Regions from separate parts of the Rothia sp. 11254D007BW genome, predicted to be linked through region 2. Evidence: riboswitches for the same ligand, from Rfam matches in the RefSeq annotation. Region 2 holds a riboswitch; the other holds the start of a gene.
What was found. A riboswitch is a leader RNA that binds a small molecule or an ion and turns the genes downstream of it on or off. The one in region 2 is predicted to bind S-adenosylmethionine.

Region 1: linked by a shared signal. The riboswitch ahead of ACEE43_RS07250 (ABC transporter ATP-binding protein) and the one ahead of ACEE43_RS06525 (nuclease PIN) in region 2 are both predicted to bind S-adenosylmethionine.

What each region holds. Positions count from the first base shown of each region.
Region 1 covers NZ_JBPWPK010000001.1:1,615,935-1,621,212, forward strand. Annotated here, with positions in the region: gene cls (cardiolipin synthase) at 1-952, shown strand, start outside; gene ACEE43_RS07245 (LLM class flavin-dependent oxidoreductase) at 1,047-2,513, opposite strand; SAM riboswitch class IV at 2,623-2,723, opposite strand; SAM riboswitch class I at 2,925-3,019, shown strand; gene ACEE43_RS07250 (ABC transporter ATP-binding protein) at 3,025-3,831, shown strand; gene ACEE43_RS07255 (aliphatic sulfonate ABC transporter substrate-binding protein) at 3,840-4,880, shown strand; gene ACEE43_RS07260 (ABC transporter permease) at 4,883-5,278, shown strand, end outside.
Region 2 covers NZ_JBPWPK010000001.1:1,450,599-1,455,876, forward strand. Annotated here, with positions in the region: gene ACEE43_RS06510 (cell division protein PerM) at 1-342, opposite strand, end outside; gene ACEE43_RS06515 (SDR family NAD(P)-dependent oxidoreductase) at 455-1,228, shown strand; gene ACEE43_RS06520 (plasmid stabilization protein) at 1,358-1,789, opposite strand; gene ACEE43_RS06525 (nuclease PIN) at 1,786-2,001, opposite strand; SAM riboswitch class IV at 2,037-2,164, opposite strand; gene ACEE43_RS06530 (DEAD/DEAH box helicase) at 2,315-5,278, shown strand, end outside.

The DNA of each region.
Region 1 (5,278 bases), 170 kb from region 2:
ACTCATCGACCATATCGGCTCCCGCAAGTACCCCCGCTGGAAGGAACTCCAGCGCAAGCTCAACGATGCAGGGGTGCCCTGGCGGCTCATGCTACCCCTCAAACCCTGGAAGGGCCAGTGGCAGCGGCCCGACCTGCGCAACCACCGCAAGATTGTGGTCATCGATGGCGAGTTGGCTTTCTCCGGCTCCCAGAATGCTATCGATAGAACCTACAATCTCAAGGGCAACATCAAAAAGGGCCTAGAGTGGAAGGACCTCTCCTTCTTCTGCACCGGCCCCGTGGTGCACGAGCTCAACGCGGTTTTTGTCTCCGACTGGTACGCCGAAACCAAGGAACTCCTGCTCGATGAAATCGACGCCGACATCGAAGCCAACGAAGAGGCAGGGCAGGAAGGCCAGCGTCCGCTCGCCCAAATCGTGCCTTCTGGCCCCGGTTTCGAAACCGAAAACAACCTGCGCCTGATCAACCACCTGATTTACAACGCAGAAGAACGCATCATCATCTGCTCCCCCTACTTCGTGCCCGAAGAAACCCTGCTGCAGGCTCTGACCAACATGGCACTCTCGGGTATCGACGTGACCCTGATTGTCTGCGAGAAGGGTGACCAGTTCCTGCCGATTATGGGGCAGCGCTCCTACTACGAGCAGCTGCTCCGCTCGGGTGTGAACATTCAGCAGTACCCCGGCCCCACCGTGCTGCACTCCAAGTTCATGATTGTGGACGACGAAATCACCTTCATCGGCTCATCCAACATGGACCCCCGCTCCTTTGCCCTCAACTTTGAGGTCTCCACTTTTATCGTGGGCAAGGCTATGGTGCAGGAACTCGAAGGCGTAGCCCGGGACTACATCTCCCGCTGCAAGCGCCTGCGCTACGACGAGTGGGTCAACCGCCCCAACCACCAGAAGGTTGCCGAAAACCTCTGTCGCCTGTGGAGCGCCCTGCTCTAACCGTCGGCACGGCATAAAGAAGATAAGGACGTCGCCCCGCACTCCCCTGCCCGTTGGCAGGAAGGTGCGGGGCGGCGTCCTTATCTCAGAAGAACTAGTGGCCTGCGGCCTCTGCCTTCTCCGCGTTCTCAATCGCTAGCTTGAGGAAGTCACGAGCCGGGGTGTCAGCAGCAGAGGGCTTGCCCGCGTAGGCGCCGCGGTACTTGGCAGCCGGGTGGCGCTCGTCCACATACTTGTTGCCCTCACCGAAGAGGCTCTCACGCAGGGTGGAACCCTCATAGGCGGTGCGGTAGCGGCCGCGCTTCTGCAGCTCGGGGACGACGAACTCAACGAAGTCCTCAAAGGAGCCGGGGGAAACATGGTAGGCCAGGTTGATGCCATCCAGGCCGCCCTCGTCAATCCACTTCTCCAGCTCATCGGCAACGGTCTGGGGGGAGCCCACCAGAACCGCACCCATACCGCCGGTAGCGCAGTGCTCGGCGATGTCCTTGCGGGTCCACTCCTTCTCCTTATCCTGCAGGGTGAAGGGGGTCAGGAAGGACTGGATAGACTCGGTCTCAACGTACTTGAGGGCCTCATCCTCATCGAACTGATCCAGGTCCAGGCCGCTCCAGCCGCCAATAATGCCCTGGGAAGCCTCAACATTCTGGTACTTGAGGTACTCGGCGTACTTGGCCTGGGCCTTCTCGTCAGTCTCGTCCACAACAACGGAGAGCATAGCCAGGATCTTGACGTCATCGCGCTTGCGGCCGGCCTTTTCAGCCTCAGAACGGATACGCTCGGTCAGAACCTTGGTCAGGTGGGGACGCAGGGCGGTGATAAAGATAGCCTCGGCGTGCTGGCCCGAGAAAGCCTGGCCGCGAGACGAAGCACCGGCCTGGAAAATCACGGGGGTGCGCTGGGGGGAAGGTTCACTCAGGGCGATGCCGGGAACCTGGAAGTACTTGCCCTTGTGCAGGATGGGGTGCACCTTCGAGGGGTCAGCGAAGATACCGTTTTCGCGGTCGCGGGGTACCGAGCCGTCCTCCCAGGAGCCCTCCCAGAGCTTGTAACAGACATCGAGGAACTCTTCGGCAATCTCGTAGCGCTCATCGTGCTCAATCTGCCCGGGCAGACCCTGGTTCTCAGCAGCAGACTGCAGGTAAGAGGTCACCACGTTGAAGCCCACACGGCCGCCGGTCAGGTGATCCAGGGTGGAGTAGGAACGGGCCAGAGTGTAGGGCTGGTTGTAGGTCACAGCGGCGGTCACGCCAAAGCCCAGGTGCTCGGTGACAGCGGCCATAGCAGAAATCTGCAGGAAGGGGTCACCCACAGGAACCTGGGCGCCGTCCTTCAGCACGGGAGCTACTGAATCCTTGTAGACATCGTAGACACCCACCACGTCAGCGATAAAGACAGCGTCGAACAGACCCTTCTCGCAGACCTTAGCCAGGTCGGTCCAGTACTTGATGGTGTTGTACTCATCCGCACGGTTGCGGGGGTGACGCCACAGGCCAAAGCTCTGGTGGCTAGTGGTGGTCATATCGAAGGCGTTGACGACGATGCGCTTCTTCTCGGTCATGAACCGGGCCCTTTCACAGGTGGTGCTTGGCCCCTCGCGCCCGTGCTGCCACCGGCGTCCTTACCCAAAAGTAAAAGGCGCCGAGCCTTCGCGAAGGTGGCGCCTGGTTGCGCCGTACTTGCATTACTGCCTGATCCTCATCTGGGGCACCCCGCTACGGGAGAGGGTTGCCGCCCAACTAGCCAGAGCTTCGCGTTGGGACTCTTGATCTTGAGATTTAGTGTAGCCCTCGCAGCCCGCCAAGAGGCAAGCATCTGAGGCTACGTTTCACATTGTGGCACGTGTTGAGCAGTGTTACGCTCACCTGCGAGTTCCGGTCAGTTTCACCCACTGCGTCACACTCGTAACCAGGCGAAATACCGCGTCATACTCTTGCCCGGCCGCGGCACCGGCCCCTAGCGTTGAGAGCGTCAACCATCCAGAGCGACCGAGAGACTTGGCTCAACGACGTCGCAGCAACCTCCCGCATTACAGGGGTCGGTGCTAACGCCAAGAGACGATGGAGAAAAGCATGAGCGCACCCACGCTAGAACGCACCCCCACCACCCTCACCGCCTGCGACATTGACTTCAAGGCCGTCGGCAAAACCTTCATCGGCGAGCGCGGCGAGACCCGCACCGTCCTGGAAAACGTCTCCTTCACCGCCTACCCCGGTGAGATTATCTCGATTATTGGCTCCTCCGGTTGCGGCAAATCTACCCTCTTACGGGCTGCCGCGGGCCTGGGCGCAGCGACCGCCGGTACCGTCACCATCGATGGCAGCCCGGTACGCGGCCTGGACTCCCGCGTGGCAATTGGCTTCCAGGAACCCCGCCTGCTGCCCTGGCGAACCGTTGAGAAGAATGTTGCCCTGGGGTTGCCCAAGGGAACACCCAAGGACGCCGCCCGCGAGCAGGTTGCCCGGCTTCTAGACCTCGTGGGGCTGGCAGACTATGCCCAGCACCGCCCCCGCGAGATTTCCGGTGGCATGGCCCAGCGCGCTTCCCTGGCCCGGGCGCTGGCGCGGAACCCCGGTGTCCTACTCTTGGATGAGCCCTTTGGCGCTCTGGACGCCCTGACCCGCATCAACATGCAGGACCTCCTGCTCGATATTCACGCCCAGGACCCGGCGACTATTCTGCTGGTCACCCACGATGTAGAAGAAGCCCTCTACCTCTCTGACCGGGTCATCGTGCTGGGCAAGCCCGAGCCGTCCGCACCGGCGACCATCGCCCGTATCGTCGATGTGCCCGACCACCGCCCCCGCGACCGCGGTAACCCGGCGCTTGCCACCCTGCGTAAAGAACTTTTGGCCGAACTCGGCGTCGAAGAACACTAGGAACATACATGTCACTCATTTCTCGTCTCACCACCACTTCTGCCCTGCTCGCAACCGGCACCCTACTACTGACCGGGTGCCTGGCAGGAGAAAACGCTTCTACCGCCGATACTTCTGCAGCAGCGGGCGACGCCACCGTCACCATCGACTACGCCACCTACAACCCGCTCTCCCTGATTATCAAGGAAAAGGGCTGGCTTGAGACCGCCCTACAAGAGCAGGGTAAGGACGTCGAGTGGGTTCAGTCAGCCGGTTCAAACAAGGCCAATGAGGCCCTGCGCTCCGGTGCGATTGACGTGGGTTCCACCGCGGGCTCAGCTGCCCTGCTGGCTCGCTCTAACGGCTCCCCCATTCAGGTGATTGACCTCTACTCCCAGCCCGAGTGGTCAGCTCTGGTGACCCGCACCGATACCGGTATCTCATCGGTGAAAGACCTGGCCGGTAAAAAGGTAGCCGTCACCAAGGGCACCGACCCCTACTTCTTCCTGCTCCAAGCTCTTGAAGAAGCAGGTGTGTCACCCGATGAGGTCACCATCGAGCAGCTACAGCACGCAGACGGCCGCACCGCCCTCAACCAGGGCACCGTAGACGCCTGGAGCGGCCTTGACCCCATCATGGCCAGCGCCGAAATTGAGGACGGCAACACCCTCTTCTACCGCAACGTCGACTTCAACACCTACGGCTTCCTGAACGCCACCGAGGACTTCATCGAGAGCGACCCCGAAGCCGCCCAGACCATCGTTGACGTCTACGAATACGCCCGCGACTGGGCACTCGCCAACGAAGAAGAGGCCGTGCAGATTCTGGCGGACGGCTCCGGAATTGAGCTTGAAACCGCCCAGGTCGTCTGGGACCGCACCTACCTCGATATCGATAACGTACCCGGCGACAAGCAGCTCGCCGTGCTGGAGAAGGTCGGCCCCTACCTGGTTGAATCCGGCGACGTTGCCTCACAAGACGAAGTAGACACCGCCCTGGGCAGCATCGTCAACGATACCTTTGCCCAGAAGGCCGACCCCGCCCGCATTTCAACCCTGGTGGCTGAGTAATCATGTCAGTTACCTCTGATCTCACCACCCAACCGGCAACCCGCCGCCGTCTGGCGCGCACCGAAACACCGGCGTCCGCGAAGGTACCCCGCCGCCCCCTGCTCACCCGCCGCTGGGCACCCTGGCTCGGCGCCCTGCTTCCCCTGGTTCTGCTGGCGCTCTGGCAGTACCTGAGCACCGCCGGAGTCTTTAGCGCGGTGCAGCTCCCTGCCCCTTCGAAGGTGGTTGCCGCTGCCCTTGATTTGGCAGGACGCGGGCAGCTCGGCCTGCACGTTGCTATCTCAACCCAGCGCGTGGTTCTGGGCTTCAGCATCGGGGCTATCCTCGGGCTGGTGCTCGGAGCCTGGGTAGGGCTCTCCCGCTGGGCCCAGGTGCTCGCCGCCCCAACCATCGGCGCC
Region 2 (5,278 bases):
GGCGCGGGCCAGGCGGCGGCCGGAGCGGTAGCAGAGAGCTAGGGGGATTAGGGTGAGGCCCAGGGGTACCAGGCTCATGGTTCCGGTCACCGCTGAGAAGACCCCCTGCTCAGGGATATTCATGTTCAGGGGAACGCCGTGAACCAGTAGCCACAGGTGCCCGGCCACAGAGACAGCACCGGCTAGGGTACCGCTGCTGTTGAAGCCGTTGGTGTACCAGACCGCCACCAGAAGCAGGACGACGGTGAGGTAAGAGGCCAGCGCCACGAGGGCAAGTTCAACTGAGCCCTGCAGCCACAGGGGCATAGGGAGGGAACGTTTGGGGTGAGCGGTGGTATTCATCGTCTTTCATCATGTCATGTTTCTCTGTTGTGTGCCTGATGGCTCCGGTATACAGGGTAAGAGTGCGGTGAAGATAACCGGCCCAGCTCGCCCCGGCTGTAGAGTGGGAGCCATGAGCAGTGAAACTTCGTATGTGATGATCACCGGCGCTTCGGCAGGTATAGGCGCCGAGTTTGCCCGCCAGTATGCAGCAGCCGGGTACAACCTGGTACTCACCGCCCGGCGGGTCGAGACTCTAGAAGACCTAGCAGGCCAGCTGCGCGACAGATTCTCGGTAGACATTGAGGTAATCCCTGCCGATTTGCTGGTGGAGCAGGACGTCACCCGCCTGGTTGAGCGCCTACAGCAGGTTGAGCACCCCGTTGAGATACTGGTCAATAATGCGGGTTTCGGGCTCGGCAAGAGCTTTGATGCAGCACCCGTAGAACGCCACCTTGACCAGGTCGACGTGCTGGCTAGGGTTCCGCTCCAGCTCATGCACACGGCGATTGTTGCCATGCTGCCGCGCGGGCGGGGTCGCATTATTAACGTCGCCTCGGTGGCAGCTTTTACCCCCGGAGGCACCTACTCGGCGGTCAAACGTTTTCTGGTGGTGGCCTCAGAATCGGCCCACCTACAGTATTCGGGCCGGGGTATCCATGTGACGGCCCTCTGCCCGGGGCTAACCCGCTCGGATTTCCATGACGCTATGGGCCAGGGTGAGCCCAGCCTACCGAACTTTTTGTGGCTGAGCCCCCAACGGGTTGTTGCCGAAGGTATCGCTGCGGTCACGGCAGGTAAGCCGATCTGTGTGCCGTCCTTACCCTACAAACTAACGGTCGCAGCCGCACGGGTGCTACCCCACCGGCTGGTGGCAGCCGCGATAGCGCGGACGCGAAATTACTAAAGGTTTTCCAGGCTCACGCTCGCTGCCGACCCTCTCGCCGGTTCGCTTCGCTCACAAGCGATTCACGCCAGCCGCCGAGCCAGCAGCTTCGCTGTGAGCCTGCAAAACCCTGGAGTAGAGCTATAACGTCTAGTCTTCCCAAGGGTCCACCGCCGGGACGCCCCAGGACTTATAAATCTCGGCCTTGCTCGAAATAATCTCAAGCTGGTGGACGGTCGCGGTGGCAGCCATCAGGCCCTCAAGGGCTGCTGTGGCGAGGGGGGCGGGGCGCTGCCCACCCACCAGGTGGAGGTGCTTCTCGGCGTGGCGTCCGGCCCACTCCAGTGATACCTTCGCGTCGACTTCTAGTACGTGAGAGTCGAAGCGGTCCATGAGCTCAGCGAGCCAGCGTTCGGTTTCTGGGTAGGGGTAAAGCCCCTTGAGTTCACCGAGGCTGAGCACCGAGATATACATGGTGCGGTAGGAGCGGCGGCGCAGGCAGTTCACTACCTGCGGGTGCGGGGTGGCCTTGCGGATTTCAGCAAGGACATCGGAATCGAGAAGCAGACCTACCTGGCTCATGCAGCTTTCAGAACACCGTACTCAGTTGCAGGGATACCGCTGGGGTTGGGGGCCAGCAGGAAGTTAAGGAATTCGCTGCGCTCGTTGGAGATGCGGGTGTAGTCCTGGATGCTCATTGCGGTGTAGCCGCCGCGGGCGGGTACAGAGGCAGCAGAGATATTCTTCTGAACGGTGATGTGAGGACGGTGGGCGTGAGGTCGAGCGTTTGACATGCCGTCGTTGCGCGTAAAGTGCGCATTCCTTTCGAAACTTGCTCTTGCCTGCACCAAACAGCGCCGAAATGCGCGATGCAGACCGCTTCGTCATCCGAGCCACCCGTGAACATGGGGTTGGCGTTCAACCAAAGTCGGAGCTTGACAGTTGAATCTCTTGAAGCTGGTAAAAGCATAACTCGCTGTTGGCGCTTCTGTAAACACCGGTCTCAGAAATTTTTCTTACTGTGACGAACCAGCCCGTGGGCGCTGTGGGTAAGGCGGTGCGATACGCTAGAAGACTAGGTATTTGCTCTGTTGTGAAGGTGTGCCTGTGTCTACTTCTTTCCCTGAAATCCCGGTGACAGCCCCCGCCATTATTCGTCAGGTGGGCTCTGGTGCCTACACGCGGGGGCAGCGGTATATGCGCGAGGGTAACGTCATTCGTTACACCTATGACGAGCAGTCGCGAGTGCTGGAGGGGCAGGTGGCTGGCTCTGGTTCTGCCCCCTACACCGCGCGGGTGGCCTTCCCCGCGGAGGTCACCGCGGGCTCCTATGCTTTTTCGGCGACCTGTTCCTGCCCGGTGGCCCATAACTGCAAACACGCGGTGGCGCTGATGCTGACCGCAATCGACCGTACGGCCAAGGCTAAGCGGGCTATGACGGCGTCCTCAAGTACCTGGAAGACCACAGCGAGCGCCGACGAGAAGGTACAGGAAATCCTGGAGATGGCCGATACGGTGGGCCTGCAGCGGGCTGCAGATCTGCTGAGGGAACACCGGGGCGAGCAGGCGAGTGCCGGTACCGAGGAGCAGGCGGACGCCGGTGCTCGGGTCGGGCAGTCCCTGCCGGCCTGGCGACGCTCTCTGGCTCATTCTCTTGCTGCCCGCCCCAGCTATGACAGCCGCAACCACCGGGTGACCGGTGCGCTTGATTTGCGCCTGGTGGTGCCCGGTAAGTACGGATGGACCAAAAATAGCGGGGCCCCTCGCGTCTCGCTGGAGGCCCGGCCCCTGATGATGGGGGCCCGCGGCAAGTGGATTAAGGGCGGTTTGAGCTGGGAGAAGTTCTCGGGCTCTGCCGCCGGGTCGGCGGGAACCGGTCTGCTCCCCGAACACGCCGCCTGGTTCAATGAGTTTTACGCGGTCATTCGCGGGTCCCAGTCCATCTACTCCTCCCACCGCGATTGGGCTTCTATCTCGAATGTGGACTCGTCCTTGCTCTGGCAGATGCTGGAATCTGCCGATGAGGTGGGCTTGACCGTCCTCTTGGACGGCAAAGAAACCGGTCTGACCATCGCGAGCGCACCCCAGGTTGAATTGGCCCTTGAACCGGTCCCTGAGCGGGGGTCGTCCGCCGATGCCCTACGTCTGACTCCCCTGTTGCGCTGGGGAGCCTACACCCTGCCAGCTGGTTTCACCCACAAGCTGGGCAATAACCGCCAGGGCTTTATTGCCCTGGGTGGGGCAGCCCAAGAAACCTATGTGAAAGCCGCAGCGGCAGCCCGCTGGGAGTCCACCCTGCCCTCGGCTCTGGCCCAGGCCGCCGATGTAGCACCCAATGACCGCCCCTCCTGGCTCACCGCCGACTCGGAGCTGGTACTCATTCCCTTAGCTGAGCCGCTGGATGCGGTTGCCGAGTCCCTGGTATCCGGGGAACAGGTGACCGTGCCGGCCGCCGACGTCCCCGCCTTTTTTGCCGACTACTACCCCGCCCTCACCCGGGCTCTGCCTGTCTCAACTGCCAGCGAGGAACTGGAGCTACCGGCCGTCCGCATGCCCACCCTCGTGCTCTCTGTGCACTTTGACGAACCCGGCCCGCCCTTCACCGCCCACACCGGCTGGCACTGGGAATACCCGGTCAACCCCACCGGCGATGACAGCGATTTTCTCAGGCTTGATGCCCTGGGCTACCCCGGCGAAGACCGGGCCGATGTGCGCGATACCGCCCACGAGTACCGGGTGCTCAAAGAGGTCAAGAGGATCCGCCCGGGCATTCCCTTCACACGCCACTACACCGAGAACTGGGGCACCCGCACCCTGCTGGAAACCTACCTGCCCGACTACGAGCAGATTGAGGGTGTGCGCGTTGATGTGACCGGGCCCCGCCCCGAATTCCGCGAGCTCGACGAAGCCCCCGAAATCATCGTGACGGTGGACGACACCCGCCGCCGCGACTGGTTCGGCTTGGGCGTTGCTATCAAGGCCGGGGACTGGCATGTGGCCTTCTCCGATGTTGTTGCCGCCCTGGCCAAGGGCCAAACCCACCTGCTGCTCGGTAACGGCCAGTACTTTGCGCTCGACCAGCCCGAGTTTATGAAATTACAAGAGCTGCTGCGCGAAGCCGCCCAGCTCACCGACAAGACCGGCCCGCTCGAAATTAACCGCCACCAGGTGGGCCTCTGGGAAGAACTCGAAGAGCTGGCCGCAGAAACCCAGACCGTGGCCGCCTGGGATGAGCAGGTCTCTGCCCTACTCAACCTCGATGACCACTCCCCCGCCGATGTGCCCACTACCCTACAGGCCACTCTGCGCCCCTACCAGGTAGAGGGCTACCAGTGGCTGGCCTTCCTCTGGGAACACGGCCTGGGCGGGGTGCTGGCCGATGACATGGGTCTGGGCAAGACCCTGCAAACCATCGCCCTCTTCCTGCACGCCCAGCAGAAAAAACAGGACGCCGCCAGCCCGCTGGGTGCCGCCCACCAGCCCGGCACACCAGAAAGCGGGGCGGACGCGTCCTCCCTCTTCCTGGTGGTCGCCCCCACCTCGGTGGTGCCCAACTGGGTGCGGGAAATCAAGCGTTTTGCCCCCTCCCTCACGGTGGTGGGGGTGGAAGAGTCGGTGCGAAAGTCGAAACGGCGACTGGCCGATACCGTTGCCGGAGCTGACGTTGTGGTGACCAGCTACGCCCTCTTCCGGCTCGATGAAGAACACTACTTTGAGCTGGGCACCCAGCAGCCCTTTGAGGGGCTGGTGCTCGATGAGGCCCAGTTCGTCAAAAACGCCAAAACCAAGGCTCACCAGGCCGCCCGCGACCTGCCAGCCCGCGTCAAGATTGCGGTCACCGGCACCCCCATGGAAAACAACCTCATGGAATTATGGTCCATGTTCTCTATCGCCGCCCCGGGGCTCTTCCCCTCAGCCCGCGCCTTTAAGGACGTCTACGCCACCCCCATCGAATCCGGGGAAGAAACCAAGGCCCTGGGCAGGCTGCGCCGCCGCATCCGTCCGCTCATGAAGCGCCGCACCAAAGAACTGGTGGCCGCCGACCTGCCCGAGAAGACCGATATGCGGATC